Regions from separate parts of the Delftia sp. DLF01 genome, predicted to be linked through region 2. Evidence: predicted binding sites of a transcription regulator. Region 2 holds the regulator's gene; each other region holds the start of a gene.
What was found. The regulator NrdR, encoded in region 2, represses ribonucleotide reductase genes. The targets are predictions, from matches to a motif close to CACNANATNTNGTG.

Region 1 (10,128 bases), on a different contig from region 2:
GCAGCAGACCGCGCTGACATCGCGCCAGCGCGGCTACCTGGAGAAGGTGGAGCGCTCGGCCAGCGCCCTGCTGGCCGTGATCAACGACATCCTCGATTTCTCCAAGATAGAGGCGGGCATGCTGGCGCTGGAGGAAGTGGACTTCGCCCTTGACGATGTGCTGGAGACCGTGACGGCCTCCACGGCGCTGCGCGCAGAGGAAAAGGGCTTGGAAGTGGTCTATGCGCTGGACCCGCAGCTGCCGCCCCGTTTGCGCGGCGACCCAATGCGCCTGGGCCAGGTGCTGACCAACCTGGTCGGCAACGCCATCAAGTTCACCGAGCATGGCGAGGTGGTGATCTCCCTGCATCTGGAGCCGCCGCCGGTGGACGCGCCTGCCGATGCCGATGCGGACACCACGGCAGCACCCCTGCACCACCTGTGCGTGAGCGTGCGCGACACCGGCATAGGCCTGGATGCATCGCGGGCCGAGCGGCTGTTCCAGCCCTTCACCCAGGCCGACATCCAGACCACGCGCCGCCACGGCGGCACCGGCCTGGGCCTGGCCATCTGCCACAGGCTGGTGCAGCTCATGGGCGGCAAGATCGGCGTGTGCAGCCAGCCCGGCCAGGGCAGCGACTTCCGCTTCACGGCCAAGGTCCGGCTTGCCACGGATGCGTTGCCGGACGGCCACGACAACCTGGGCAGCACCGGCGTTCTCATCGTCGATGACAACGCCAGCGCGCGCGAGGCGCTGGCCGCCATGGTGCGCAAACTGGGCATGCGCTGCGATACGGCGGCGGACGGCATGCAGGCGCTGCGCATGCTTCAAGAGGCCGCACGCCAGGAATCTCCCTATGGCCTGGCCCTGCTGGACTGGCGCATGCCCGGCATGGACGGACTGGAGCTGGCACGCCGCATGCGCGAGCGACAGGACCTGGTCAAGACCCCGGCTGCGCTCATGGTCACGGCCTTCGGGCGCGACGAAGTGCAGCTGCGTGCCGCGCAGTTTGGCCTACTGGGCCTGCGGGGCCTGCGGGGCCTGCTGATCAAGCCCCTGACCGCATCGGCATTGCGGTCCTCCATCCGGGAGGCGCTGCAGGACCCCGAATCGACCCAGCCTGAAGACCCGGCGGCCGGCCCGTCGCCACAGCAGCGCTACCCGGGCCTGCCTGGGCGCAGGGTGCTGGTGGTGGATGACAACGTGCTCAACCGCGAGGTGGCCACCGAGCTGCTGGAGCAGGCCGGCATATCGGTACAGACTGCGCAAGACGGTCTGCAGGCGCTGCAGCTGCTCGACAGCCAGCCTTTCGATGCCGTGCTCATGGACGTGCACATGCCCGGCATGGACGGCCTCAGTGCCACGCGCGCCCTGCGCACGCGCAGCGCGCTGCGGCATCTTCCGGTGATCGCGCTGACTGCACAGGCCTATGTCGAGGAGCGCGCCCTGATCGAGGCCGCAGGCATGAATGCCCATCTGACCAAACCCGTTGACGATGTGCTGCTGTACGAGACGCTGCAGCGCTGCCTGCGCGCAGCCCCCCCGCCAACGGCAGCGCCTGCGCCGGCCCCGCCCTCCCGGCCCACGCCCCCAACCCCTGCCCCGGCCTGGGATCCTGTGCAGCTGCGGCAATGCCTTGCCAGCCAATCGCCGCGCATGCTGCATGCGATCGAAGGCTTTGCCCAGGACTTTGCCGATGCGCCGCAACAGCTGCGCCGCGCCGCGCGCAGCGGCAACTGGGCAACCGTGGCGTCGTTGGCGCATACCTTCAAGGGCAGCCTGGGCTACCTGGGCGCGAACCTGCTGGAGCAATGGTCGGCCATGGCCGAGACCGGCGCGCATGCCTGCCTGTCAGGCGACGGCAATGGCGGGAATGCCCGGCCCAGCGGTGATCTGCCATCCCTGGTCCAGGCGCTGGCCGATGGACTGCAGGGCCTGCTGGCGGAAATCGCCGTGCGGTCCAGGCATGCGGCCTTGCCCCCCCTGGCCACGGTGTCCAGCGCTGCGCCCTCGCAGCAGCAGCAGCCGCCGCAGCGGCAGCGGCAGCGGCAGCCGATGACCGCAGAGGAAGTCTCATCCACGCTGGCTCGGCTGCGGCTGCAGATTGCCGACAGCGACTATGCCGCCGTGGCCGAACTGGAACGGCTGCGGCCCCTGGTCAGCGGGCGCCATGCGTCCGTGCTGCAGCGCATCCAGCGCTGCACCGAGTCCCTGGAAACCGAGGCGGCGCTGCAGGCGCTCGATCAGCTGGCGCGGAGCATGGCCGCGAACCGGATGGCCCTACAGGGAGCTGCAGATGCTTGACGCCCTGACCGGGTCGGAGCTGCCCACGGTCCTCATCGTGGACGACGAGCGGCTGAACCGCAGCATGCTGGCCGAGCTGCTGAGCCCCCACTACCGAGTGCTGCTGGCCAAGGATGGCCCTGGCGCCCTGGTGGTCGCCCACCGCGAAGCCCACCGCCTGCAGCTGATCCTTCTGGACCTGGCCATGCCCGGCATGAACGGCTACGAGGTACTGGGTGCGCTGCGCGCGCAGGAGCGCACCGCCCATATCGCCGTCATCTTCATCACCGGACAGAGCAATGCCGAGGCCGAGGAATACGGCCTGCGCCTGGGTGCGGCCGACTATGTCTCCAAGCCCATACGCCCCGCCGTGGTCGAGGTGCGCGTGCGCAACCAGATCCGGCTGGCCCTGCAGCGCCAGGCCCTGGAGCGCCTGGCCATGGTGGACGGGCTGACCGGCCTGGCCAACCGGCGCCACTTCGACGACGTGCTGGAGCGCGCCTACCGCCGCAGCCTGCGCACGGGCGAGCCCGTGGGCCTGGCTCTCATTGATATAGACCACTTCAAGCAATACAACGACTGCTATGGCCATGTGCAGGGGGACGAGGCGCTCAAGGCCGTGGCTGTCACGCTGCAGCGCCATGCGCGCCGGCCCTACGACCTGGCCGCGCGCTTTGGCGGCGAGGAATTCGCGCTCATCCTCCCCGGCGAAAGCGACGCCCCGGCCATGGCCGAGCATTTCCGCCAGGAAGTGCTGCGCCTGTCCATCGCCCACGCCGCCTCTCCCACGGCGCCGCAGCTCACCGTCAGCTGCGGCGTACTCACCGTGCGGCAGCCGTCTGCCGCGCCTTTGGAAACCTGGCTGCAGAAGGCGGACGGCCTGCTCTACCAGGCAAAGGCCCAGGGGCGCAATCGCATCGAGGCAGCCGTGGAGCCCTGAAAATGCGCCCCGAACCACGGCATGGCACCCGGATTCTGAGCCTGCACAACCGGCGGCGGGAAAGCCACAGCTATCATTGAAAGATGCTCTCCGTCCCCCTGATTTCCGCCAACGTATCGCCCCTGGGCTGGATGCTGGCGCTTGCCGCAGCCGTGGCCTATGCCGTGCCAGCCGCCGGCGCCCGACGCATCAGCCAGGCCGGCGCCCGCATTGCCCTGCGCCTGGCCTGGGTGCTCCACGCCCTGGCCCTGGCCTGGGGCCTGCTCGGGGAGCAGCCTCATTTCGGCTTTGCACCGGCCCTGTCCATGACGGCCTGGCTGGTGCTCACCGTCTATGGCGTCGAGCAGCAGCTGTTCCCCAAGATGCGCGCGCAGCTGGCGCTGTCCGCGCTGGGCACGGCCGCCGTGCTCATGGCCGCGCTGTTTCCGGGAACGCCCCTGCATGTCAACGCCTCGCCCTGGCTGCCGCTGCACCTGGCACTGGGCATTGCCTCCTACGGACTGTTCGCGGCCGCCGTGGTCCACGCCTCGCTGATGACACGCGCCGAGCAGCACATGCGGCTGGGCGGCGGTGGCCATGACAGCGGCCTGCCGCTTCTCACTCTGGAGCGCCTGACCTTCCGCTTCGTGTCCGCAGGCTTTGTGCTGCTCACGGCCACGCTGGCCGCAGGCTGGCTGTTCGGCGAGCAGCTCTACGGCAAGGCCTGGGTCTGGAACCACAAGTCTGTGTTCTCGCTGCTGTCGTGGCTGACCTTTGCCGTGCTGCTGATCGGCCGTGCGCGCTTTGGCTGGCGTGGCCGCAGCGCCGTGCGCATGCTCTATGCAGGCGCCCTGCTGCTGCTGCTGGCCTATGCGGGATCGCGCTTCGTCATGGAAGTGCTGCTGGAGCGCACCACATGAAGTACCTGCTGGTCCTGATCGTCATCATCATTGCCGTCGGCGTCTGGCGCAGCCAGCGCCGTGCCGAGGCCCGCGAGCGGCGCCAGGCCGCTGCGCCGCGCAACCCGGCCAACCCGGCCAATGCGCCGCTGGCGGCTCCACAGGACATGGTCGAGTGCGCGCACTGCGGCCTGCACCTGCCGCGCAGCGAGGCCATCGAGGCGGCCGGCCGCAGCTACTGCAGCGCAGAGCACCGCACCCTGGCGCAACGGCGCTGAGCATGCAGGACGCTACCCCCCCCCAGCCACCCACCATCGACGAGGCTGCGGCGCAGTCGCCGCACGACGCCAACGCCCCCTTTGTCCGGCTATGGCAGGGCTTCCTGACCGGCCGCGTGCTCATCGCCACTGCGCTTTTGCTGCTGCAGCTGGCGCTGCTCAGCGTGCAGCCGGGCGGCAATTCCCTGGTCTGGCTGGTCTGCCTGGGTTACCTGGGGCTGACGCTGCTGCTGCGGCTGACGGCACGCGCCCAGCCGCCGTCGCCCCGCGCCGGCGTGCACTGGCTGCCCGTGATCGGCGTGGACATCGCAGTCATCTGCCTGCTGCAGATGCTGCAGACCGGACCGCTGAACTACTCGGCCCTGCTGGCCATTCCCATCCTGATCTCGGCCGTGCTGGGCAATCTGACGCTGGCCCTGGCCACCACGGCCAGCGTCACGCTGCTGACCCTGGGCTGGGTGGCATGGCAGGACGTGGCTGGCCGCATAGAAAGCACCCAGGCCTACTACCAGGCCAGCTTTGCCTGCGCAGGCTATTTCGCGGTGGCCTATCTGACGCACGAGCTGGCACGCCGCGTGCGGCGCGAGCGCCACCTGGCCCAGCACAGCAGCCGCAAGGCCCAGACGCAGGAACAGGTCAATGCCCTGGTGATCCGCCACCTGGGCGAAGGCGTGCTGGTGGTCGATCCCCAGTTCCGCGTGCAGCAGGCCAACCCGGCCGCGCTGCACCTGCTGGGGCTGGCCGACGCGCATGCCCTGCCCTTCGCCCTCAAGGAGCATTCCGGCTGGCAGCGGCTGCAGGACGCCGTGGCCCAGAGCTTTGCCCAGAACCTGCCCATCTCGGCCGCCATCCATCTGCAGTCCATCGGCCAGGAAGGCATGACGGGCCTGCATCTGCGCACCTGGCTGACCGAGGTCGCCACCCCATCCGACGCGGCCGAGCCCGCGCTGCTGCAGCAGCTGTGCGTGGTCTTTCTGCACGACCTGCGCGAAATGGAGGCGCGGCTGCGCACGGAGAAGCTGGCCTCCATGGGCCGCATGTCCGCCGCCGTGGCCCACGAGATCCGCAATCCGCTGGCCGCCATCACCCAGGCCAATGCCCTGCTGGCCGAGGATCTGGCGCAGGACCCGGCCCAGCAGCAGCTGTGCCGCATCGTGGGCCAGAATGCCGAGCGCCTGGCACGCATCGTCGAGGACGTACTCAACATTGCCCGGGCCCAGCAGCACATTGGCGAGGCGCATGCCGGTCTGCTGGCCCTGGACCAGCACGTGGCCCAGGTTTGCCAGGAATGGCAGGCCCAGGGCCAGCCCGCGCACAGCATCCAGCTCCTGCTGGACGCCAGGGACAAGACCGTGGTGTTCGATGGCGAGCATCTGCGCCGCATCCTGGTGAACCTGCTGGACAACGCCCGGCGCTACCGCAGCAACGCCCACGAGCCACACACGCTGCAGGTGCTGACCGGCGCGCCGGCCGGCGGCCAGATCTGGCTACAGGTCTGGAGCGACGGCGCCGCGCTGGAGCCCACGGTGCAACGCCATCTGTTCGAGCCCTTCTTCTCTTCGGAAAGCCGCTCCAGCGGCCTGGGCCTGTATATCTGCCGCGAGCTGTGCCAGCGCTACGATGCCAGCATCAGCTACCAGCGGCTGTCGCGGCCCACGCCGCACGGCCCTGTCGAGGGCAATGCCTTCAGCATCGTGTTCCGTGCCGGCCCGGCCTCGGCCCTGCCGGCCTCCCTGTTTGATCAGATTGTGGTGTGATGCCTTTGAACTCCCTGCCCACTGCCGCATCGATCCTTGTCGTGGACGACGAGCCGGATCTGCGCACCCTCTATGAACTGACCCTTCTGCGCGAAGGCTACCGCGTGGAAACCGCCGCCAGCGTGGGCGAGGCGCGCGAGCAACTGCAGACCCAGCGCTTCGACGTGGTCATCACCGACATGCGCCTGCCCGACGGCATGGGCATGGAGCTGCTGCAGGACCTGCGCAGCCAGCAGCGGCGCGAGCGCTGCGTGGTCATGACGGCCTACGGCTCCGCCGAGAACGCCGTCGAGGCCCTGCGCTCAGGCGCCTTCGACTACCTGACCAAGCCCGTGGACCTCAAGCAGTTCCGTCTGGTCGTGGCCTCGGCCGCCCAGGGCGTGGGCGGTGTGCCGGCCCCGGGGGTGATGCCGGCGCGCAACCCTTCGGCCGCTCCCGCCGCCAGCCCGGTCCTCAACGGCAGCGGCGCACTGGACGCCATGGTGGGCGACTCCCCCGCCATGCAGGCCGTCAAGCAGCGCATTGCCAAGGTGGCGCGCGGCATGGCGCCGGTGCTGGTGCATGGCGAGTCGGGCACGGGCAAGGAGCTGGTGGCCCGCGCGCTGCATGCCTGCAGCCAGCGCGCCCATGGCCCCATGGTGGCCGTGAACTGCGGCGCCATTCCCGAAAACCTGCTGGAGGCCGAGTTCTTCGGCGCGCGCAAGGGCTCCTATACCGGCGCCACCCAGGACCGCGACGGCTACTTCCAGGCTGCGCGCGGCGGCACCTTGTTTCTGGACGAGATCGGCGACCTGCCCCTGGCCATGCAGGCCAAGCTGCTGCGCGCCATCCAGGAGCGCCGCGTGCGCGCCCTGGGCTCCGCACAGGAGGAAGCGGCCGATGTGCGCATCGTCAGCGCCACCCACCGCGACCTGGCTGCCGATGTGCAGCAGGGGCGCTTCCGGCAGGACCTGTACTACCGCCTCAATGTCATCGAGGTGCTGCTGCCCCCGCTGCGCGAGCGCCGCGAAGACCTGCCTGCCCTGTGCCGCGCCCTGCTGGCACGGCTGTCGCAGGAATCCGGCCTGCCCATGCCCGAGATCGACGAGCGCTCGGTGCAGCAGATCGCCCGCCTGCCCCTGCCCGGCAATGTGCGTGAACTGGAGAACCTGCTGCACCGCGCCATCACGCTGGGCGAGGACGGGCCGCTGCGCATAGATCCCGAGATGCAGCTGCCCTGCGGCACACCGCCCGCACCGCCTGCATCCGCCTCGCCCTCTCCTTCGCTCTCGCCTTCGCGCCCCCTGCCGCCAAGCGGCCCGCTATCGCCAGAGCCAGCCGATGCCGACCTGCCCCGTGACCTGCAGGCCTGGCTGGACGAGCGCGAGCGCGGCATCCTGGTGCAGGCGCTGCAGGAAAACGGCTTCAACCGCACGGCCACGGCCGCGCGCCTGGGCCTGAGCCTGCGCCAGATCCGCTACCGCATCGACCGGCTGAACATCGCCCTGCCCGGCGATGCCAGCGCCGAGGCGGACGGAGGCGGCCATGGCGAGTCCTGATCCGCAGGCGCAAGCCACCCCGGCCCCGGCCTGGACCTGGCAAGGCGGCTGGCTGCAGCAGGCCCGCCACCTGCCCTCGCCCAACTTTGGCGAGCGCCCGGCCCAGGCGCTGGTCGATCTGGTCGTCGTGCACTCCATCAGCCTGCCCCCCGGCGAGTACGGCACGGGTGCGGTCCAGCAACTGTTCACCAACCAGCTCGACTGGGACGCCCATCCTTACTACCAGGGCATACGCGGCCTGGAGGTGTCGGCGCATTTCTTCATCACGCGCCAGGGCGAGGTCTGGCAGTTTGTGGACTGCGATGCGCGCGCCTGGCATGCAGGCGCTTCCTGCTGGCGGGGCCGCGACCGCTGCAACGACGACTCCATCGGCATAGAGCTCGAAGGCCTGGAGGGCCTGCGGTTCGAGCCGGCCCAGTACGCGGCGCTCGATGCCCTGTGCAACGCCATCGCGGCGCGCTACCCCGTGGCCCATCTCGCAGGCCATGAGCACATCGCGCCGGGCCGCAAATGTGATCCGGGCGCAGGCTTCGACTGGCACCGGCTGCGCGGGCTGCTGGCCCATCACCCTGCCACGGCGAACTGGCAGCTGCCGCCGGGCGCGGGCCAGCCCTCCACGTAAGCGCACACCCTCATCGCAGGCACCGCCAGGTCTTGCGCAAAACCCCGCTTGTCCACAGGCAGAGGACAAAGGCTGTGTCAATCCAGAAAGCAACCGATGTGGCGCGCCAGGCGCACGCAGCGGCTGCCTGATCATTTTTTACAAATTCACGCATGTGTCGCAGCCCCACTGTCCATGGGGCTTTCAGCGGTCCGACCGGCGCAGGGCCAAGGCTGCAGCGGCTTGCGGCGGACCATCGCCCGCAAGCCACGGCGCAGCGGGCCTTTGCTGCTATTGGCTTGTAGGTTGCGCACCCGTTTGGCGCAGCGCAAACAGCGGTTTTCCGGCTGTGAGTACCCCGTGTACATGAGACGGCGATACACTACAGGTAGTGCCCAGAAGCACGCTGGACACCATATCTAGTGTTCACAAGCTGTGCACACCCTGTGAAAACGGTGTGTACATCCGACCCCGATTCCATCTCCCAGCAAGCCTGCCCCAAGTGCAGGTCCGCGTCCGTTCTATCCACAAACACCCGTTGAGGAAACTCATGCAAGAAGCACTGAATTCTTTGGCTCCCGCTGCGCACGGTGATGCTGCCAATCCTTCCTCCGCCCATCACCTGTCCGTGCAGGACGGCTACCAGATCATCCGCCGCAGCGGCGATGTGGTGCCCTTCACGCCGCAAAAGATCGCCGTCGCGCTGACCAAGGCCTTCCTGGCCGTGCGCGGTGCCCAGGGCGCGGCCTCCGCCAGCGTGCGCGAGACCGTGGACGAGCTGACCCAGGCCGTGGTTCGCGCACTGCTGCGCTCGCGTCCGGGCGGCGGCACCTTCCATATTGAAGATGTGCAGGACCAGGTCGAACTGGGCCTGATGCGCGGCGGCCACCACGACGTGGCGCGCGCCTACGTGCTGTACCGCGACCGCCGCAACCAGGAACGTGCCGAGCAAAAGAAGGCCGCCGAGGCCGCAGCGGTTGCCGCCGCCGCACCGGCGCCCGTGCTGCATGTGACCGACAACGGCCAGCGTGTGCCGCTGGACCAGGCCCGCCTGCTGGCGCTGATCGAGGCGTCCTGCCGCAACCTCAACGCCGATATCCAGGCCGCCCCCATCGTCGCCGAGACGCTGCGCAACCTGTACGACGGCGTGCCGATCGAAGAAGTCTTCAAGGCCTCCATCCTGGCCGCTCGCACGCTGATCGAGAAAGACCCCGACTACACCTACGTCACCGCCCGCCTGCTGCTGCACACGATCGTGCGCGAGGTCATGGGCCGTGACGTGCACCCGGCCGACATCCAGGCGGCCTACGCAGAGTACTTCCCCGGCTTCATCCGCAAGGGCGTGGACAACGAGCTGCTCAACCCCGAGCTGCTGAACTACGACCTGCCCCGCCTGGCTGCCGCCATCAAGGCCGAGCGCGACGAGCAGTTCGACTACCTGGGCCTGCAGACCCTGTACGACCGCTACTTCCTGCACGTGCGCAAGACGCGCATCGAGCTGCCCCAGTCCTTCTTCATGCGCGTGGCCATGGGCCTGGCGCTGCAGGAAGAGGACCGCAATGCACGCGCCATCGAGTTCTACGAGCTGCTGTCGTCCTTCGACTTCATGAGCAGCACGCCCACGCTGTTCAACAGCGGCACGCTGCGCTCGCAGCTGTCTTCCTGCTACCTGACCACGGTGCCCGACGATCTGGACGGCATCTATGAGTCCATCAAGGAAAACGCCCTGCTGTCCAAGTTCGCCGGCGGCCTGGGCAACGACTGGACGCGCGTGCGCGCCCTGGGTTCGCGCATCAAGGGCACGAACGGCGAGTCGCAGGGCGTGGTGCCCTTCCTCAAGGTGGTCAACGACACGGCCGTGGCCGTGAACCAG
Region 2 (10,128 bases):
CTTCCGTGGACCTGGCGCTGCGCGACGCCTATCACAAGATGCGCCACTTCCTCATGACCACCCAGGGATTGGGAGAGGACGAGGCCATCTCGCTGATGTCGATCGCCGTGGACTTCGGCATCACCCAGGTGGTGGATGGCAACTGGGGCGTGCACGCGCTCGTGAAAAAGAGCATCTTCCCCGCGCGCGGCGCGTGAGTGCGTCCGGGCCCTGCGGGCAGGACCCGGCCGGGCTCAGCGCGCCAGGAAATCCCGGATGGCGAACAGCGTCTGGTCGGGCGCCTCGGTCATCTGGTTGTGGCCGCTGGGCAGGTGCACGATGCTGACCTGGCGCTGCGCGCCCCGGGCCGCCTCGATCAGGCCCTTGGCGGCCTTGGGCGGCGTCATCTGGTCCTGCTCGCCCAGGGCGAACAGGACCGGGCATTGCAGCGCCGCCATGGCCGCCTCGCCGCCCGCGTAGCTGTCGCAGGCCTTGAAGCCGGTGTGCAGCAGGTTGGTGCGGTCATTGCTGGCCAGCACGCGCCGGCCCAGCGCCATGCCGGCGCCGAATACCCAGCTGCCTGCGCCGCTGGGTGGCGCCAGCGTCGCGCGCGAGAACACATTGACCATGCGGATGGCCTGTTCGGGCGTGCTCAGTGCGGAGTCCAGCAGGGCGGGCGAGACCTTCATCGGATAGGCCGTGCCCACCAGCACCAGGTGGCTGACGCGCGCGCCCAGCCGCGCGGCCGCTTCCATGGCGATCAGGCTGCCCCAGCTGTGGCCGACCAGTGCGGCCTTCTCAAGGCCTGCCGCATCCATGAGCTGGCCGATGAAATCCGCCGCTGCCTCCACGCTGGCGGGCGCGTCACCCGCGCTGCGGCAGTGGCCGGGCAGGTCTATGGCCAGCACGTTCCAGCCGTGGTTGGCCAGGTAGCGGCTTTGCAGGGCCCAGACGCTGTGGTCGCACAGCACGCCGTGGATGAGGATGGCCGTGGGCTGGGCGGGGTTGAAGGCCTTGCCGCCGGTATAGGCGTAGATGGCGTGGCCCTGAACATCGATCTTCATTGTTGGTGTCTCCCTTGTCGGCTCACGCTGCCTTTTCAGCGGCCTTGAGGGCGCGCTTGAGGTCATCGATCAGGTCGTCGGCATCCTCCAGTCCGATGGACAGGCGTATCGTGCCCTGGCCGATGCCGGCCTGGGCCAGTGCTTCGTCGCTCATGCGGAAGTGCGTGGTGCTGGCAGGGTGGATGACCAGGCTGCGGCAGTCGCCCACGTTGGCCAGGTGGCTGAAGACCTTGAGCGTCTCGATGAACTTGCGCCCCTGGTTGCGGTTGCCCTTGATGTCGAAACTGAACACCGAGCCCGCGCCGCGCGGCAGCAGCTTCTTGGCGAGCTGGTGCGAGGGATGGGTCTCCAGCAGCGGGTGGCCTACCCGGCCCACCAGCGGATGGCTGGCCAGGAATTGCACCACCTTCTCGGTATTGCGGATGTGGCGCTCCATGCGCAGCGGCAGCGTCTCTATGCCCTGCAGGATCAGCCAGGCCGTGTGCGGGCTCATGCAGGCGCCGAAGTCGCGCAGGCCTTCGCGCCGCGCGCGCAGCAGGAAGGCGCCGGTGCTGCTTTCCTCGCTGAACACCATGTTGTGGAAGCCGTCGTAGGGCTCGGTCAGCTCCGGGAAGCGCCCCGACTTTTCCCAGTCGAAGCTGCCGCCATCCACCACGATGCCGCCGACCACGGTGCCGTGGCCCGACAGGAACTTGGTGGCCGAGTGGTAGACGATGTCTGCGCCATGCTCCAGCGGCTTCATCAGCCAGGGCGAGGTCAGCGTGGAGTCCACCAGCAGCGGCACGCCGGCCTCATGTGCGATGGCGCTGATGGTGGGAATGTCGAGCACATCCAGGCCCGGGTTGCCCACCGTCTCGCCGAAGAACAGCTTGGTGTTGGGGCGCACCGCGGCGCGCCAGCCGTCGATGTCGCCGGGCTTGACGAAGGTGGTTTCTATGCCGAAGCGCGCCAGCGTGTAATGCAGCAGGTTCTGCGAGCCGCCGTACAGCGCCGTGCTGGCCACGATGTGGCTGCCCGCGCCCATGAGCGTGGCCACCGACAGGTGCAGCGCCGCCTGGCCGCTGGCCACGGCGATGGCACCCACGCCGCCTTCCAGGGCCGAGACGCGCTGCTCCAGCACGGCGTTCGTGGGATTGGAGATGCGGCTGTAGACGTGCCCTGGGCGCTCCAGGTTGAACAGCGAGGCCGCATGGTCGCTGGACTCGAACACGAACGAGGTCGTGAGGTGGATGGGCGTCGCGCGCGCTCCGGTGGCGGGGTCGGGCTGTGCGCCCGCGTGCAGCGCCAGGGTGTCAAAGCCGGGGTCCGAGTAGCCGGGCATTCCTGTCTCCATGGTTGTCAAGGCAAGCGGGCATTGTGGGCTATATTTCCTGTCGGACACGGGCTTGCCGCAACCACGGCGACACAGACAAATTTGGAGATACGGCATGAAAGTAAGTGACATCCTGCGCGTCAAGGGCAACACCCTCTACACGGTGTCGCCGGACGAAAGCCTGGCCAGCGCGGTGCAGGTGATGTCGGAGCGCGATATCGGCTCCCTCGTGGTCATGGAGCATGGCGACGTGGTCGGCATGCTGACCTTCCGCGAAGTGATCCAGGGCTTCGTCAAGCACGGCGGGGTGGGCGAGACGCTGGTGCGCTCGGCCATGGACGACGCTCCCATGACCTGCACCATGGAAACCGACATGGACGAGGTGCGCCGCATGATGCTGGACCGCCACGCACGCTACATGCCGGTGATGGACAAGCGCATGCTGATGGGCGTGATCAGCCTGTACGACGTGGCCAAGGCCGTGGTGGACAGCCAGAACTTCGAGAACCGCATGCTCAAGGCCTACATCCGCGACTGGCCCGAGGGCGAGCGCCAGGGCGCGGACTGATCGTCGGGGCGATATCGACCTTTCGACCTTTCGACCGTTTCACCTTGGGCAGCAAGGCCTCCGAACGCAAAATGCGGCGGAGGCCTTTGTCTTTGCGCGCAGGGCGCAAAGCAGACAGTCGCGTGAACAGCGAATGGATGGGCTGCAGGACCTGTCAGTGCACCCGGCGGCGTTTGGGCTTGAGCAAGGCGCTGGGCGGCACGTCATAGGCCTGTCTGAAGACGCGGCTGAAGTGCGAGAAGCTGGTGAAGCCGCAAGCCAGCGCCACATCGGTCACGCGCCGCGCATTGTCTGCCCGAAGCAGCAGGTGCGCCTGGGCCAGCCGTTCGTTCCAGAGCCAGCGGCTAGGGGTCAGGCCTTCGGTGGCAAACAGCCGCGCCAGGCTGCGCAGCGACATGCCCATGTCCTGGGCCACCTGCAAGGGCTTGAGCTCGGGGTCGTCGAGCCGGGCCCGCATGTACTGCTTGGCCTGGGCAAGCCTGTTGCGGGTTCTGAAATCGCCAGGGCTGGACGATGTCAGCAGCACATTCAGCAGCGAGGGGCGAAGGTCCTGCTTCTCGTCCTTGTGCTGAAGGCCTGGCGATGCCGGTGGAGTGCTGCGCGCAGGGTCGCTGTGATCCTGGCTTTGCGTTGAGTCGTAAGAGGCCTGCATTTCACGAACCTCCCGCAGTTTGCGGCTGGTGCCTGTGTGGTGATCCGCAGGCGGTTGAAAAAGGGTGGATTGCAATTTTAACTATGAATATTTGCAATCCGATAGCTATATTTGTTATCGCCGGGCGATGGCTGCCTGCGCAATGCACCGCCGCCGCAGGCACGGCGCTTGCGGGCTACCCGGGCATAATCGTCGGCCTATGAGCGGCAACACCTTCGGCACCCTATTCACTGTCACCAACTTCGGCGAATCGCATGGCCCGGCCATAGGCTGCGTCATCGACGGCTGTCCGCCCGGCATGGCGCTGAACGAAGCGGATATCCAGCAAGAACTGGATCGCCGCCGCCCCGGCACCAGCAAGTTCGTGACCCAGCGCAACGAGCCCGATGCGGTGGAAATCCTCTCGGGCGTCTACGAAGGCCGCACCACGGGCACGCCGATCGCGCTGCTGATCCGCAATACCGACCAGCGCAGCAAGGACTACTCCAACATTGCGCAGAGCTTTCGTCCCGGCCATGCCGACTACGCCTACTTCCAGAAATACGGCATCCGTGATCCGCGCGGCGGCGGCCGTTCCTCGGCACGGCTGACGGCCCCCACGGTGGCCGCTGGTGCCGTGGCCAGGAAGTGGCTCAAGGAAAAGTTCGGCACCGAGTTCCGCGCCTGCATGACCCAGGTGGGCGAGTTGTCCCTGCCCTTCGAGAGCTGGGAGCATGTGCGCAACAACCCCTTCTTTGCGCCGGTGGCCGATGTGTCCCAATACGAGGAATACATGGATGCGCTGCGCAAGTCGGGCGACTCCTGCGGCGCGGCGCTGCGCGTGCAGGCCAGCGGCATGCCGGTGGGCCTGGGCCAGCCGCTGTATGACCGCCTGGATGCCGACGTCGCCTACGCCATGATGGGCCTGAACGCGGTCAAGGCCGTGGAGATCGGTGCCGGTTTCGACAGCGTGGTCCAGCGCGGCACCACGCACGGCGACTCGCTGAGTCCCGAAGGCTTTCGCAGCAACAACGCCGGTGGCATCGTCGGCGGCATCAGCACGGGTCAGGATCTGGAAGTGCGCATAGGCATCAAGCCCACCAGTTCCATCATCACGCCGCGCGAATCCATCGACGTGCAGGGCCAGAGCACCGAGGTCATCACCAAGGGTCGCCACGACCCCTGCGTCGGCATCCGCGCAGCGCCCATCGCCGAGGCGCTGCTGGCCCTGGTGGTGATGGACCATGCGCTGCGCCACCGCGCACAGTGCGGTGAAGTGGATTCGGGCCTGGCTCCCATCCCTGCCGCCGCACCCTGAAAGCACTGCCAGGCCACCAAAGAAAAAGCCGCCCAAGGGCGGCTTTCTTGCGTCCTGCCGGCCTGATCAGCCGGGATTGCGCACCTCATCCATGACGTTCTTGAAATCGTCCACATCCTCGAAGCTGCGGTAGACGCTGGCGTAGCGGATGTAGCCGACCTTGTCGAGCAGCTTGAGCTCGCGCATCACCATCTCGCCCAGGCGGCTGGAGAGCACTTCGCGCTCGCCCAGGTTGCGCAGCCGCTCCTCGATGCGCTCGATGGCGGCATCGATCTGCTCCGTGCTCACGGGGCGCTTGCGCAGCGCGATCTTGAACGAGCCCAGCAGCTTGGCGCGCTCGTACTCGATGCGCCGCCCGTCCTTCTTGACGATGGCGGGAAAGCTGACCTCGGGCCGCTCGTAGGTGGTGAAGCGCTTGTCGCAGCCGCCGCACTGGCGGCGGCGGCGGATGAAGCCCCCATCCTCGGCCTCACGGGTCTCCACGACCTGGGTGTCCGGATGGCTGCAGAACGGGCACTTCATGGCAGGCCTCTATGCGTGCAACTCAGGCGCCGTAGACCGGGAAGCGGGCCGTCAGCTCGGCCACCTGGGCGCGCACGCGGGCCAGGTTGGCTTCGTCGGCGGGGTTCTCCAGCACGTCGGCCAGCAGGTTGGCTGTCAGGCGGGCTTCCTCTTCCTTGAAGCCGCGCGTGGTCATGGCGGGCGTGCCCACGCGGATGCCGCTGGTCACCATCGGCTTTTCGGGATCGTTGGGGATGGAGTTCTTGTTGATCGTCATGTGGGCGGCACCCAGCGCGGCTTCGGCCGCCTTGCCGGTGATGCCCTTGGCGCGCAGGTCCACCAGCATGACGTGGCTTTCCGTGCGGCCGGAGACGATGCGCAGACCGCGTGCCGTCAGCGTTTCCGCGACAACCTTGGCGTTCTTCACGACCTGTTCCTGGTAGGTCTTGAACTCGGGCGACAGCGCTTCCTTGAAGGCCACGGCCTTGCCGGCAATGACATGCATCAGCGGGCCGCCTTGCAGGCCGGGGAAGATGGCGCTGTTGATGGCCTTCTCGTGCTCGGCCTTCATCAGGATCACGCCGCCGCGCGGGCCGCGCAGGCTCTTGTGCGTGGTGGTGGTGACCACGTCGGCGTGGGGCACGGGGTTGGGGTACACGCCTGCGGCGATCAGGCCGGCGTAGTGGGCCATGTCCACCCAGAAGATGGCGCCGACTTCCCGGGCGATCTTGGCGAAGCGCTCGAAGTCGATGGCCAGGGCGTAGGCCGATGCGCCGGCCACGATGATGCGGGGCTTGTGCTCGCGCGCCAGCGCTTCCATCTTGTCGTAGTCGATGGCTTCTTCGGCATTCAGGCCGTAGGAGACCACGTTGAACCACTTGCCCGACATGTTCAGCGGCATGCCGTGCGTCAGGTGACCGCCTTCGGCCAGGCTCATGCCCATGATGGTGTCGCCGGGCTTGGCAAAGGCCATCAGCACGGCCTGGTTGGCCTGGGAGCCGGAGTTGGGCTGCACGTTGGCGGCTTCGGCGCCGAACAGCTTCTTGATGCGGTCGATGGCGAGCTGCTCGACCACATCGACGTTCTCGCAGCCGCCGTAGTAGCGCTTGCCCGGATAGCCTTCGGCGTACTTGTTGGTGAGCTGGGAGCCCTGGGCTTCCATGACGGCAGGCGAGCAATAGTTCTCGCTGGCGATCAGCTCGATATGTTCTTGTTGACGCAGGTTCTCGGCCTGGATGGCGGCAAAGACTTCGGCGTCGACCTTCTCGACGGTATTGGTGCGTTGAAACATGGCAGTCCTGTGAACTTGAAATTCCCTTGAGGCCAAGGGCTGCCCAGGCGAACGGCGGAACACTCCAGATCCCGCGTGCGCATGGAGGCTGGGCGGTACGCTCCCCGGTGGTTCACAGAAGGTGGTCCTTCTCGGGCCTTCTGCTGGTTTCCACGTCAGCGGCAGCGGTGCGTGAAGCGGCTGCGCCTATCGCCAGTTGCGTACCCCGCTAGTGTAGCTGAGCCGGTGGCGCCGAAGACCTGGCAGGGGCGTTGCAGAAGGCGTTTGCGTGGGCCACCTGCAGTTGGATCGGGCATGAAAAAAGCTGGCCTTGGCCAGCTGTGCATTCACTATGCCGGGAAGTCAGGCTACAGCGCCGGCTCCTGGGACTGAAGGGCCACCTGCTCGGAGCGGGCAGAGGTGTTGCTCGAGCTGACCGGCACGGCTGCAGGCGCAGCCGCTGCTGCCGGGCCCGAGGCCTCGGCCACGGGGGTGGCCGGCTTGGTGGAGGCAACCTGTACAGCCTGCCGGGGCTGATCCACCTTGGCGGTCATCAAAGGCACAGCACGCAGGCCGGCGGCCATGCGCAGGCGCTGGTGCTCGGCCAGCACCTTGGCGGCGTAGCCACCATCGGTGGGCAGGTTGGCCGCGCCCACGTAGTAGCGCAGGCCTCCTTCGATGGAGCCGGCGCGCTCGATGCATTCCTTGAGCACGCGCACGCCCACGCGCAGATTGCTGACCGGGTCGAAGGCAGCATTCTGGCCACCGAAGTTCTCATACTTGTCGGTATGCACCGTGGTCATCACCTGCATCAGGCCCTGCGCGCCGACAGCGCTTTGCGCAAACGGGTTGAAGCTGGACTCGATGGCCATGATGGCCAGGATCAGCGTCGGGTCCAGGCGGTTGACCTTGCCCAGGTCATAGGCCTCGCTGACCAGTGCCGCAATCGGCTCAGGCGCCACGCGGTACTTCTTGCTGAGCCAGAAGGCCACGGCTGCCTGCTCCTTGGGCAGGTTCTTGGGGTTGGTCGCCGTCGCCCGATCGCTGGCAGCGAGTTCGACGGGAACACCCAGCTCGGCCATCTGGCGAGCGGTCAGCCAGGAGCGCAGCTGGCTCTCTCCGGCATCGCGCAGGTCAGGGCGGGCGAACAAGGTGATGGCCATGAAGGCCACAGCAAGGCCCAGCAGGGCGAAGCTGTTGTGGATGATGGCAAGAAAACCGTTGGCCACATCGATGGCGAACGTTCGCGCGGCGGCGAAAAATTTTCCTGACGCTGGCATAGCTTTTTCCTTTCTAGGGGCATCAACCCGAAACGGCCTTCGCCGAAGCGAAGGCCGGTGAGGCTGACACCCTGGATTGGGTGCTGCGGATCCGGGAGGCTGGCGCTTGGTGCGCCATTGCGTTGTAGGCCTGCGGGATCTGCTCAGTCGTGAGGCAGCAGAAACAAAAAACGCTCTATTCGAGCGCTGGCGGATTCTAGGAGTTCACCAAATACACGGTCAACACTATGAAATCAATTTTTTAGATCAATGAATAATAACAAACCATGGATGCAAACACAGTTTTGAGGTCTTGAAGAGCGGGTGGCGTGCTACCGATGTACGCCGCCTCCGCCGTTTTCAGAGTGCGTCATGAAATTGCAATGAAATGCAAAAGCACTGGTAGGCCGACCCTGCGTCCTTCTATATTGGAGGCGACTGCTCTTGCAGTCGTCTCGCCAAGGTGGAAGACAGGTAAAAGTGGTGTTCGATAGTGCGGACACCGTGGTTCAAGTCTTCTTCCGCGGCCTTCCTGGAAGCAATCTCTTGCTTCCAAGCAGCAAGGACCATCCTCTCCTTGACTGCGGAAAACGGTCGGGACTTGTGCCCGCCGTAAAGCCCGGAAGCCGGTTCACGGCTTCCGGGCTTTGTCGTTCAAGGATGGCCGCAACGTCAAGAAATGTGCCGTGGTGCGGACCCAGCCGTTGCTGCCGCCCCAATTTCTGGTGCAATGCAGCCGTTGCCCTGTCCTGTGTCCCAGGATAGGGCTGTACTAGTTACCAGAGCCCCATGCAATCTCTCTTCAAGCACCGCTGGCTGCGCAGGCTGGCCATCGCCCTTGTGGCGTTCCTTTTGCTGTGGCTGCTGCTGTGGGCGCTGGTGCCCGTTGTGGCCAAGAGTCAACTGGAAAAGCAGGCATCGGCCAAGCTGGGCCGTCAGGTCCGTGTGGGTGCAGTGGAGTTCCGGCCCTGGTCGCTGGAGCTGACCCTGCGGGACCTGAGCATTGCCAGGAGCCAGGCGGAAGGCGCGGCGCCGGAGTCCGTGCCGTCTGCATCTTCGTCCCCCCAGCTTCAGATCGACCGCATCTATGTCAATGCCAGTATCCAGTCGCTGTTTCGGCTGGCGCCGGTGCTGGATGCCATCGAGGTCGATGCGCCGGTGCTGCGCCTGACCCAGCAGAGCCTGGGGCATTTCGATGTGGACGATGTGCTGGCCAGGCTGGCCGAACCCGGCGACACGCCGCCCTCCAGGCCCGTGGGCTTTGCGTTGTACAACATTGCGCTGCGCGACGGCCGCGTGGAATTGCAGGACGAGGTCCAGCAGCGCCAGCACATGCTCGAGCAGTTGCAGCTGCGCCTGCCCTTCATCAGCAACCTGGAGTCCAAGCGCGAGATCAAGGTGCTCCCGCACCTGTCCTTTGCGCTCAACGGCAGCCGGTTTGAATCCAGCGCCCAGAGCACGCCCTTCACCGAGCAGCGCCAGACCGCTGTCGATCTGAGCTGGCAGGGCGTGGACCTGACGCCTTATTTGGGCTATGTGCCCGTCACCGCTCCTGTCAAGCCGCGTTCCGGCGTGCTGGATGCCAACCTGCACATCTCCTTTGAGCAGGCCGAGCAGGCCGTGGTCCGCATCACCGGGGAGGTCAGCCTGTCCGGCGCCGAGCTGCACGACCGCGACGGCGCCCCCCTGCTGCGCTTCGAGCGCCTGGCCGCCGTGCTCAAGAACGTGCAGCCGCTGCAGTCGGTTGCGGAGCTGGAGTCCGTGCAGTGGAGCGCTCCCGAGATTTTTGCGGCCCGCGATGCGCAAGGCCGCATCAATTGGACGGCGATGGGGGGTGCTTCCTCCCCGGATGCCAGGCCGGCAGCGGAAAAGCCGGCCCCCGACGCGCCCCAGCCGTGGAAGGTCAGCCTGGACAGGCTGTCCGTTGCCAATGCCACGGTGCACTGGCGCGATGCCGCTCCCGACGCTGGAAAGTCGGGCGCTGCGCTGCAGGCGCGCGAGCTGTCGTTGCAGGTGCGCGATATCCGCTGGCCCCTGGAGCAACCGCTGCAGCTTGCTGCCAGCATGCAGGTGCAGCCCGAATCGGCGGGGGAGGGGGCGAAACCTGCCGAGTTGCAGCTGCGCGGCGCCTTGACCGACAAGCAGGGCCAACTGGCCATCTCCGCGCGGCAATTGCCGCTGCAACTGGCAGCACCGTACCTGTCTGCCCATCTCAAACCCGAGCTG
Region 3 (10,128 bases), on a different contig from region 2:
GACTGCGGCCCTGGATGGAGTCCAACAGGGTCTGGTACTTAAGGTTGCTGATGAAGATGTGCTTTTCATGCTCCGGCAGGTTCTGGAAATCGATACGGTCCTGCGAAATATCCACCTCCTCGGGCCGCCAGAAGAATGACAGCTGCTTTTCGATCAGCTTCTCGAAGATGGGGTACTTCTGCTGGTCATAGCGGGCCACGTTGACGGGCTGACCAAGGAACATGGGTTCCTTAAGCTGATCGTTGCCGGCCTTGGAAAATATGCTGTAGCTCATGTGCGGCGCCTTCCTCAGATCCTGCAGGCGCCGCCTGCGCAGCCGTCGTCCCCGACCTGGGCCTGTGCGTCATCCGCGCCATCGCGGGTGTTGTGGTAGTAAAGCGTCTTGACGCCGTACTTGAAGGCCTGCAGCAGGTCCTTGAGCAGCTGTGTCATGGGCACCCGCCCGCCTTCAAAGCGCTGGGGGTCGTAGTTGGTGTTGGCCGAAATCGCCTGATCCACGAACTTCTGCATCACCCCCACCAGTCGAAGATAGCCGTCGTTGCCAGGCAGCTGCCACAGCAGTTCGTAGCGGTCGCGCAGTCTTCCCAGTTCGGGCACGACCTGGCGCAGCACGCCATCCTTGGATTGCTTGATGGACACCAGCCCGCGCGGTGGCTCGATGCCGTTGGTCGCATTGGCGATCTGGCTCGAGGTCTCCGAAGGCATGAGAGCCGTCAGCGTGGAGTTGCGCAATCCGTGAGCGCCGATCTCGGCGCGCAGTGCCTCCCAGTCCAGGTGCAGGGGCTCGCTGCAAATGCCGTCGATGTCCTGCTTGTAGGTATCGATGGGCAGCAGGCCGGCTGCATAGGTGGTGTCGCCAAAGGCCTGGCAGGGTCCCTGCTCGCGCGCGAGTTGCACCGACGCCTTGAGCAGGTGGTACTGGATGGCTTCGAACGTCCGGTGGGTCAGGGCCAATGCCGCAGGGTCCGAATAGCGTGTGCCGTTCTTCGCCAGATAGTAGGCATAGTTGATCACGCCAACGCCCAGCGCACGGCGCTTTTCCGTGGCACTGCGGGCCGCGGCCACTGGGTAGTCCTGGTAGTCGAGCAGCGCATCGAGCGCGCGTACGACCAGGTGGGAGAGGTCCGCCAATTCGTCGAGCGAATCGATGGCGCCAAGATTGAAGGCCGACAGCGTACACAGTGCGATTTCGCCCTGGGGATCGTGAAGATCCTGCAGCGGTGTGGTGGGCAGCGCGATTTCCATGCACAGGTTGGACTGGCGTACCGGTGCCTTGGACGGGTCGAAGGGGCTGTGCGTATTGCAGTGGTCCACGTTCTGGATATAGATGCGTCCCGTGCTCGCGCGTTCCTGCATCATCAGCGAGAACAGATCGACGGCGGGCAGGCTGCGCTTGCGGATGGCCGGATCCTGCTCGTAGCGCAGGTAAAGGCGCTCGAATTCATCCTGGTCGGCAAAGAAGGCGTCGTACAGGCCGGGCACGTCATGCGGCGAGAACAGCGTGATCTGCCGGCCCTTGACCAAGCGCTGGTAGAGCAGCCGGTTGATCTGCACGCCGTAGTCGAGATGGCGGACGCGGTTGTCCTCGACGCCGCGGTTGTTCTTGAGCACCAGCAGCGACTCGACTTCCAGGTGCCACAGCGGATAGAACAAGGTGGCGGAGCCCCCGCGCACGCCACCCTGCGAGCAGGACTTCACCGCAGCCTGGAACATCTTGAAAAACGGCAAGCAGCCCGTATGCTGCGCCTCGCCGCCCCGTATCTCGCTACCCAGAGCACGCATGCGTCCCGCGTTGATGCCTATGCCCGCACGCTGGGACACGTACTTGACGATGGCGCTGTTCGTGGCGTTGACGCTGTCCAGGCTGTCATCGCATTCGATCAGTACACAGGAGCTGAACTGGCGCATGGGCGTGCGCACGCCCGCCATGATGGGCGTGGGCAGAGATATCTTGAAACGCGACACCGCATCGTAGAACCGCGTGACATAGCCTAGCCTGGTGGTCGATGGATAGCGGGCGAACAGGCACATCGACACCAGCATGTAAAGGAATTGGGGGCTTTCGTAGATGTGCCGGCTCACACGGTTTTGCAGCAGGTACTTGCCTTCGAGCTGCTTGACGGCGGCATAGGAGAAATCCAGATCACGCCCGTGCTCGATCCGAGCATCCAGCGCGTCGAACTCGGCACGGCTGTAGTCCGCCAGCAAATTCCTGTCGTACTTTCCCAGTGCTGTCAGACGCTGTACATGGGCATGCAAGTGTGGCGGGTCGAATTGGCCAAAAGCCATCTTGCGCAAATGGAAGATGGCCAGGCGCGCTGCGAGAAATTGGTAATCAGGTGCTTCCTCGGAAATCAAGTCTGCAGCCGACTTGATAATGGTCTCATGGATTTCCGCAGTACGGATGCCGTTGTAGAGCTGGATTTTCGTCTGCAGTTCGACCTGCAAAGCAGATACGTTCGAGAGGCCTTCAGCGGCCCATCCCACGACTCTCTGGATTTTTTCAAGATCAATGTTTTCGATACGGCCATCACGCTTGGTGACAGTGATCGTCTGAGGATTCTTCATTCTGGATTTTCCATGGATGCAGGTGCGCCATACGACACGGTACGCAGGGGCTCAAGGGCGGCTTGGCCTAGCCACCGCCCGATCTGCGGACCCTTTGCCGAACTGCCCGAATCCTAGCACCAAACACTACATGTAGTGTTTTTCAAGACATCAAACACCATAGGTAGTGTTCATCGAACAACCCAAGCTCTATCAAGCGCCCTCATCAAGATCCATTTAACCCGGGCAAAATACCAGCAACATGTCAGAAAACTGCAAATCATCACACAACCCATGGTTTTGCTTGACATCGGACTACCACTCAATATCAGAGAATTGAAGACAAAATCCTTGGTAGATGGGTTTCAAAAAAACTACTGTCAATAGCCTGCATTTCTGTGAATTCTTGACATCTGAAAAAACAACCAATAGATAACAAAAAAAGGCCACCAAGGTGGCCTTTTTTTTATTAATCATCTACTCCCCATTAGCAGTGCAAAAATACCTTTTCACACATTCACGGAGAAATCAACGGGCGAGCAGCGTATTCGATGGCAGTGTCTCATCCAGCAGCTTGCGGGCCGTCTCCACGCCCGCCACGGGCAGCAGCGCCGGGTCCAGCAGGCCCACCTGCACCAGCACGCTGGCCTGGTCCCAGTAGATGTGCTCGTGGTAGAGCTTGTCGCCCCGGAACTTGACCACGGCCAGCAGCGGGATCTCCACGCGCCGCCCCGTGGGACGCACGCCGGGCAACATCCACGGGATCTCGGTGGTGTGCGTGAAGCAGAACAGCATCTCGTCCACCACCTGCGAGGCCCCCACCGTGCGTGAAATCGGCGTCAGCGACGTGTCGGGCGGATTGCTGTTGACGAAGTGGTTCGTATAGAACGCGTGCAGGTTGCTGAAGCCCACGCCGCCGGTCATGGTGGGGATGTGGTTAACATAGGGCTCGGCCACCATGGTGGCCATGGTGTCGTCCACGTTGCGCGTGGCGAACTCGTACTCGCAGTGCTTGTCCCACAGCGCGGCCAGGTCGAAATGCGGGCCGATGGCGGACTTGAGCGTGGCAATGCTGCGTTCGTGCGCCATCAGGGCCGAGGCGCGGTGGAAATGGTCGCCGCCCTTGCGCGCAAAGGCATGGTCCACGCCCGGATAGACATGCACGGCCACGCCGGGACGCCCGCCCAGCGCCTGGACGATGCGCTGGCGCGCCTCGGGCGGGCAGAAGGCGTCGAGCTCGGCCACATGCAGGGTGAGCGGGCAGCGGATGCGCTCGGCCTCGTCCAGCGCCGCCTCGATGCCCACGCCGTAGTAGCCGACCACCGCATCGGCATCGGTGCGGCAGGCGGCCAGGTAGGCCAGCTTGCCGCCCAGGCAAAAGCCCAGCACGCCGGCCTTGCCGTCCGTGACCTCGGGGCGCTGGCGCAAGGCGTTCAGGCAGGCCTGGATGTCCTGCACGCCCAGGGCCTCGTCGAATCCCTTGTAGAAACCGAAAGCGCGCTCCCAGTCCGCCGGCGTGTAGCCCAGCTCCACATCGGGCTGCTGGCGCCAGAACAGGTCGGGCACCAGCACCACGTAACCTTCTTCGGCGTAGTAGTCGGCCACCTCGCGCATGGTGGCGTTGACGCCGAAGATCTCCTGCGCCAGCACCAGGCCGGGGCCGCTGCCCGAGGCCGGCACGGCCAGGTAGGCGTTGAAGCTGCCGCTGCCGTCCAGCGCGTTGATGCGCACATGGCGGCTGGCCGGGGGTTCTTTCTGCTGCATGGGGTTGTCTCCGTTTCAAAGGGTGGGGAAAGCTGCGGTGCCGCTTTTTTCATGACCCGTCATACGCATTCGGGGTGCCGCACCGTCACCTGATAGTAGCCCGCGTGAAAGGCCAGGGGCTCGCCGTCGAAGCGTTCGCAGCGCTCGACCTGGCCGATGAAGATGAGGTGGTCGCCGCCATCGTATTGCCGGACGTTGCGGCAGACGAAGCGGGCCAGCACGCCATCGATCAGGGGCACGCCGGCCGGGCCTTCCGCGCAGTCCAGGCCGACGAACTTGTCTTGCTGCGGCGTGGAAAAGCGCCGCGACAGAAGGTGCTGGCCCGCAGCCAGCACGTGGATGGCGAAGTGGCTGGCGCCCTGGAAATCGCAGACGCTGGGCGCCTGGCGCGCCAGGCTCCACAGCACCAGCGGCGGGTCCAGCGAGACCGAGGAGAACGAGTTGGCCGTCATGCCCACGCGCCGCCCGTCCGGCGCGCGCGTGGTGATGACGGTCACGCCCGTGGTGAACTGGCCGAAGGCCTTGCGCAGCTCGCGCGGATCGAAGGAGCAGGCCGGGGCGGCGGCCGGGGTGTCGCATGTGCTCATGGCGGCCTCTGCGGCTAGGCGGGGACGGCTGCCATGGCGGCGATGGCCGCGCAGCTGTCGATGTAGTGGTCCGCCTCGCCCGCGTCCGCGAACCAGGGGAAGAAGGTGCGCGGATCGTCGAAGCCGTTGGCAAAGGCGCTGGCCAGCGGTGCCAGCGTGCCCGCGCTGGCCAGCAGCTTGAGCACATGGGGTGGCGGTGGCGCCAGCAGCATGTTGGTCCACTGCGTGACCCATTGCGCATAGCCGAACCAGTAGCGGTCGAAGGTCTGCTGCATCCAGGCGGCGTCGAATGCGCCATTTCCGTCACGATTTCCGTCACCATTGCCGCGCGCCAGGATGCTGCGCAGATAGGTGTCGGCGCACTTGGCCGCGTTGTTGGAGCCCTGGCCCGTGATGGGGTCGTTGAGCACCACCACGTCGCCCATGCCCAGCACCTTGCGCCCCGACGGCAGCGTGGCCACGGGCTTGCGTACCGTGGGGGCGAAGCGGCCCGCGAGGATGCCGTTGTCATCGGTCAGCGCAATGTCGCGGCAGCGCTCGGCCTCCCAGGGCACGAAGGTGTCGAGGATCCAGCGGCTGCGCTCCAGGTGCTGCTCCGGTGTCTTCACATCGCCCCAGCAGTCCATGGGGCCGCCGGGCACGCCCTCGAACACCATGATCTCGCAGGGCCCCGTGGTCGTCAGCGCCGGGAACACGAAATACTCGCCCACGCCCGGCAGCAGGTTGAAGGACACGGCGGAGAACGGCTCGCGCGGCCTCATGCCCGTCACATAGGTCAGCGCCAGCGCGCGCTGGGGCTGGTCGAAGCGCGAGCGGTGGGCATCGCGCTCGAACAGCCTCGATATCTCGCCCTTGCCGCTGGCGACCAGGGTCAGGTCATGGCTGCGCGTGCATTCCTCCAGCTCGGCGATGCCCGCGTCCTTGAGCACCAGCTCGCCGCCCTGGCGGCGGAAGTCGTCCATCCATGCGGGGATCTTCAGGCGCTGGTCCACGGACTGCGCGCCCGCGTTCAGACGCGCCGCCCAGTCGATGGCCTTGTCGACCGATTTCCCGCCGTGCTGCGCCGGCTGTGGCACGCACAGGCCGATGCCCTCGACCACCGGGCATTCGCGCGACCAGTGGTCCAGGCCCAGGCCGCGCTCTATCTGCAGCGCGCTGTCGAACATGCACTGGCTGGACATGACCCGGCCCTGGGCGATGTCCTGCGCCGTGCGGTTGCTCAGTATCGTGACCTGATGGCCCGCGGCCAGCAGGCCCAGGCCCAGTTGCAGGCCCGACTGGCCGGCTCCGACGATGGCGATTTTCTTCATGGCTGTCTCCTTGCGGCTCCGTGTCCGTACTGCGTACTAGTCCATCAATTGGGGAATGGCGGCCACGGCGCGCTCGGGCCCCATGGCGCCGTAGCCGCCGTCCACCGCGTAGTCGGCCCCGGTCACGAAGCTGGCATGGTCCGAGCACAGGAACAGCACCACCTGCGCCACCTCGTGCGGATCGCCCACGCGGCCCAGCAGGTGAAAGGGCGCGGCCACGCGGTCGGTCTTGGCGCGGTCGCCGCCACTGAGCCGGTCCATCACCGCCGACCAGGTCCAGCCCGGGCAGACGCTGTTGACGCGGATGCCATCGGCCGCCAGGTCCATGGCCATGCTGCGCGTGAGCTGCTTCATGGCCGCCTTGCTGGCCGGGTAGAGCCAGCGCCCCGTCTGCGCCGCTTCCGAAGAGATGCTGGTGAAATTCACCACGGCCCCGCCACCGGCGGCCACCATGTGCGGGTGCACGGCCTGCAGCATGGCCACGGCGCTGGCGACGTTCACGTTGAACGAGGCCAGCCAGTCGGCACGCGGCGACTGCAGGCCTTCGTCTACATACGAGCAGGCCAGGTTGACCAGGATGTGCACGCCGCCGTGCCGGCTGCATGCCTGCTGCACGCAGGCGGCGACCTGCGCGTCGTCGGTGATGTCGGTGCGCACGAAAAGCGCGCCCTCGCCCAGCGCATCGGCCAGCACCTGGCCGTTGTCGGCATCGATGTCGGCAATGACCACCTTCACGCCGGCCGCGTGCAGCGCACGCACCACGCCGGCGCCTATCAGGGTGGAGCCGCCGGTGACGATGGCGCTTTTGCCTTCGAGTCCCTTGAACATGACGCTTGTTCTCCCGTGTGGATGCCAGGCCGGGCTGGCCTGTGCAGCACACGTTACGGGGGGCCGGGCCGCGCAGGCATCCGGCAAGCGCAGGCGCTGTCCCTGGCGCGCAGAAATTGGCTCCCAGGGAATGGTCCGAATTGTGGGAGCGGGTGGTTTTTGCTACGTTCTGCCCAGCCTATGGAACACGCCATGCACACACCGCTGCCGCTGCAGCGCTACCGGCTTTTCGAGAGCCACGACATGGACGAGGCCCGCGAAAGCGTGGCGCGCGTCTTCTGTCCGCATGGCCTGGGCATGCTGCGCCCGCGCGCCGAGCTGGACGCCTGCCACCACAGCGCGCCGCTTTCCCGCAACGTCAGCCTGAACTATGTGCAGTACGGTCCCGGCGTGCACATCGAGCCCGGCTACCTGCGGGACTTCTTCCTGCTGCAGATTCCCCTGCGCGGCAGTGCCGAGATCCGCTGCGGCGCGCAGCAGGTGGATGCCACGCCGCGCCTGGCCTCCCTGCCCTCGCCGACCGAGCCGCTGTCCATGCGCTGGGCCGACGACAGCCCGCACCTGATCGTGCGCATGGCCCGCCCGGCCCTGGTGGCGCGGCTGGAGGCGCTGCTGCAGGCGCCCGCAGGCCGGCCCCTGGTGTTCGATCTGGGCGTGCCGCTGGACCAGCCGGCGCTGGCACCGCTGGTGCATTTCATCGACTGCCTGCGGCACACGCTGGATGCGGGCAACGCCCTGCAGGCCACGCAGGCACTGGCCCAGCATGCGGAGGAATACCTGCTGACCAGCCTGCTGATGTCGGCCACGCACAGCCACAGCCGCGCACTGGCCGGGGACAGCCGGCGCAGCCTGCTGCCGCGCGGCGTGCGCAAGGCCCAGGAGTACATGCAGGCCCATGCCGACCAGCCCCTGTCGCTGGCCGATGTCTGCCGCGAGGCCGGCTGCAGCGCGCGCACGCTGCAGGCCGCCTTCCGCCAGCACGCGGGCATGGGGCCCATGGATTTCCTGCGCCAGCTGCGGCTGGACCGGGTGCGCGCCGAACTCCAGGCAGCCAAGGGCCCGGGCGTCGCAGCCGGCTCCGGCGTGCGCGACGTGGCGCAGAAATACGGCTTCCTGCACCTGGGCCACTTCGCGGCCCAGTACCGCAGCCGCTTCGGCGAGCTCCCGTCCGAGACGGCGAGCCGCCGCGTGCAGGCCTGAGGGCCTGACTTTGCCGGTTCAGCCCCGGCCCACGAAGGGCATCTTGGTGGCCATCACCGTGTGGAACAGCACATTGGCCTCCAGCGGCAGGCTGGCCATGTAGAGCACGGACTGGCCCACCACATCCGCGTCGATCAGCGGCTCCACCGCGATCTCGCCATTGGCCTGGGGCACGCCCTTGGCCATGCGCGATGCCAGCTCGGTCATGGCATTGCCGATATCGATCTGGCCCACGGCGATGTCGTAGGCACGGCCGTCGAGCGCAGCGGTCTTGGTCAGGCCCATGACGGCATGCTTGGTGGCCGTGTAAGCGCTGGAATTGGGGCGCGGCGCATGCGCGGAGATGGAGCCGTTGTTGATGATGCGGCCTCCGCGCGGCGACTGGTCGCGCATGGTGCGAAACGCCTGCTGCAGGCAATAGAACATGCCGTTGAGGTTGACATCGACCACCTCGCGCCACTGCTCGGGCGTCCAGTCCAGGAAGGAGCCGGGCGGATTGCCCCGGCCGGCGTTGTTGAACAGCAGGTCCACGCGACCGAAGCGCTGCACCGTGCGCGCGAACAGCTGCTCCACGGCAGCCGGGTCGCTGACATCGGTGGCGATGCCCAGCATGCGCTCGCCCGCGCCGTACTTTGCCTGGGCCTCGGCGCAGGTCTCATCCAGCGGCGCCTGGCGGCGGCCCGCCACCACCACCTGGTAGCCCGCGCCCGCCAGGGCCAGCGCCACGGCCTTGCCCACGCCGGTTCCTCCGCCCGTGACCACGGCCGTCTTTGCGTTCTTCATCTCCATTGCTTGTCCATCCTGTAGTGCATGTATTGCAGCCGCCGCCCGCGCACCGGTGGCGGGCGGCGCCGCTGCATTGTCGGCGACGCGCGGGGCCTGCGGACTGTGCCGCAGGCGACACCATCGCCGCACTGCGAACGAAGCTCAGGCAAAGCGCCAGGCAATGGAGCCCAGCGGCCCGTAGTCCACATGGAAGCTGTCGCCGGCCTGGGCCGTGACGGGCCGCGTGAACGAGCCGGCCAGCACCACCTGGCCTGCGTCCAGCTGCTCATCCCATTGCGCGAGCCGGTTGGCCAGCCAGGCCACCCCCGTGGCCGGATGGTTGAGCACGGCGGCCGCCACGCCGGACTCCTCGATCACGCCGTTGCGCTGCAGCAGCGCCGACACCCAGCGCAGGTCCACCGCGTCGGGGCGCACGGGCCGCCCGCCCATGACGATGCCGGCATTGGCCGCGTTGTCGGCGATGGTGTCGCGCACCGTGCGCATGGCCTGGGTATCGCGGTCCTTTTGCTCGATGCGGGCGTCGATGATTTCCACGGCGGGCACCACCCAGTCGGTGGCGGCCAGCACATCGCACAGGGTGACGCCCGGCCCCTTGAGCGTGCGGCCCAGCACGAAGGCCAGCTCCACCTCCACGCGCGGAGCGATGAAGCGTGCAAAGGGAATGTCGCCGCCGGGCTCGAAGAACATGTCGTCCAGCAGGGTGCCGTAGTCGGGCTCGGTGATCTGCACGGCCTGCTGCATGGCACGCGAGGTCAGGCCGATCTTGTGGCCCCTGACCGTGCGGCCCTCGGCGCGCTTGAGCCGCATCCAGGCGCGCGAGATGGCGTAGCCGTCCTGCACCGTCATGTCCGGATGGCGGCGGGAAAAGTGCCGGACCTGCACCCGGCTTTTTTCGCTGGCGTGCAGCTCGGCCGCCAGGCTGTCTATGGTGTGTTGCGCAAGCATGGGCGGCCCTTCAGCGTGCGGCCGTGCCATCGTCGGCCCAGGCCAGGTAGCTGTCGGACACGCCCTGGCGCTGCATGGCATCCCACTGCGCCACCGAGGGCGTGGGCATCTGGAAGGCATCGCCCACGCGGCCATACCAGCCGGGGTTCTGCAACCGCGCG

Region 1: a site for NrdR is predicted at 8,667-8,680, ahead of IB269_RS11345 (ribonucleoside-diphosphate reductase subunit alpha). Genes of this name have one in related genera too.
Region 3: a site for NrdR is predicted at 2,693-2,706, ahead of nrdA (class 1a ribonucleoside-diphosphate reductase subunit alpha). Genes of this name have one in related genera too.

What each region holds. Positions count from the first base shown of each region.
Region 1 is NZ_JACVAZ010000002.1:628,162-638,289, forward strand. It holds gene IB269_RS11310 (response regulator) at 1-2,284, shown strand, start outside; gene IB269_RS11315 (diguanylate cyclase domain-containing protein) at 2,277-3,203, shown strand; gene IB269_RS11320 (inner membrane protein YpjD) at 3,287-4,102, shown strand; gene IB269_RS11325 (PP0621 family protein) at 4,099-4,359, shown strand; gene IB269_RS11330 (sensor histidine kinase) at 4,362-6,116, shown strand; gene IB269_RS11335 (sigma-54-dependent transcriptional regulator) at 6,116-7,654, shown strand; gene ampD (1,6-anhydro-N-acetylmuramyl-L-alanine amidase AmpD) at 7,641-8,276, shown strand; gene IB269_RS11345 (ribonucleoside-diphosphate reductase subunit alpha) at 8,806-10,128, shown strand, end outside.
Region 2 is NZ_JACVAZ010000001.1:643,252-653,379, forward strand. It holds gene IB269_RS02850 (acetamidase/formamidase family protein) at 1-197, shown strand, start outside; gene IB269_RS02855 (alpha/beta fold hydrolase) at 234-1,043, opposite strand; gene IB269_RS02860 (O-acetylhomoserine aminocarboxypropyltransferase) at 1,066-2,364, opposite strand; gene IB269_RS02865 (CBS domain-containing protein) at 2,471-2,923, shown strand; gene IB269_RS02870 (helix-turn-helix domain-containing protein) at 3,078-3,575, opposite strand; gene aroC (chorismate synthase) at 3,775-4,872, shown strand; gene nrdR (transcriptional regulator NrdR) at 4,939-5,394, opposite strand; gene glyA (serine hydroxymethyltransferase) at 5,417-6,664, opposite strand; ZMP/ZTP riboswitch at 6,699-6,874, opposite strand; gene IB269_RS02890 (lytic transglycosylase domain-containing protein) at 7,012-7,923, opposite strand; gene IB269_RS02895 (DUF748 domain-containing protein) at 8,692-10,128, shown strand, end outside.
Region 3 is NZ_JACVAZ010000002.1:433,561-443,688, forward strand. It holds gene nrdB (class Ia ribonucleoside-diphosphate reductase subunit beta) at 1-274, opposite strand, end outside; gene nrdA (class 1a ribonucleoside-diphosphate reductase subunit alpha) at 289-2,568, opposite strand; gene IB269_RS10430 (dienelactone hydrolase family protein) at 3,076-4,311, opposite strand; gene IB269_RS10435 (flavin reductase family protein) at 4,371-4,898, opposite strand; gene IB269_RS10440 (styrene monooxygenase/indole monooxygenase family protein) at 4,913-6,208, opposite strand; gene IB269_RS10445 (SDR family oxidoreductase) at 6,245-7,036, opposite strand; gene IB269_RS10450 (AraC family transcriptional regulator) at 7,229-8,236, shown strand; gene IB269_RS10455 (SDR family oxidoreductase) at 8,255-9,025, opposite strand; gene hpaH (2-oxo-hept-4-ene-1,7-dioate hydratase) at 9,164-9,967, opposite strand; gene IB269_RS10465 (flavin reductase family protein) at 9,978-10,128, opposite strand, start outside.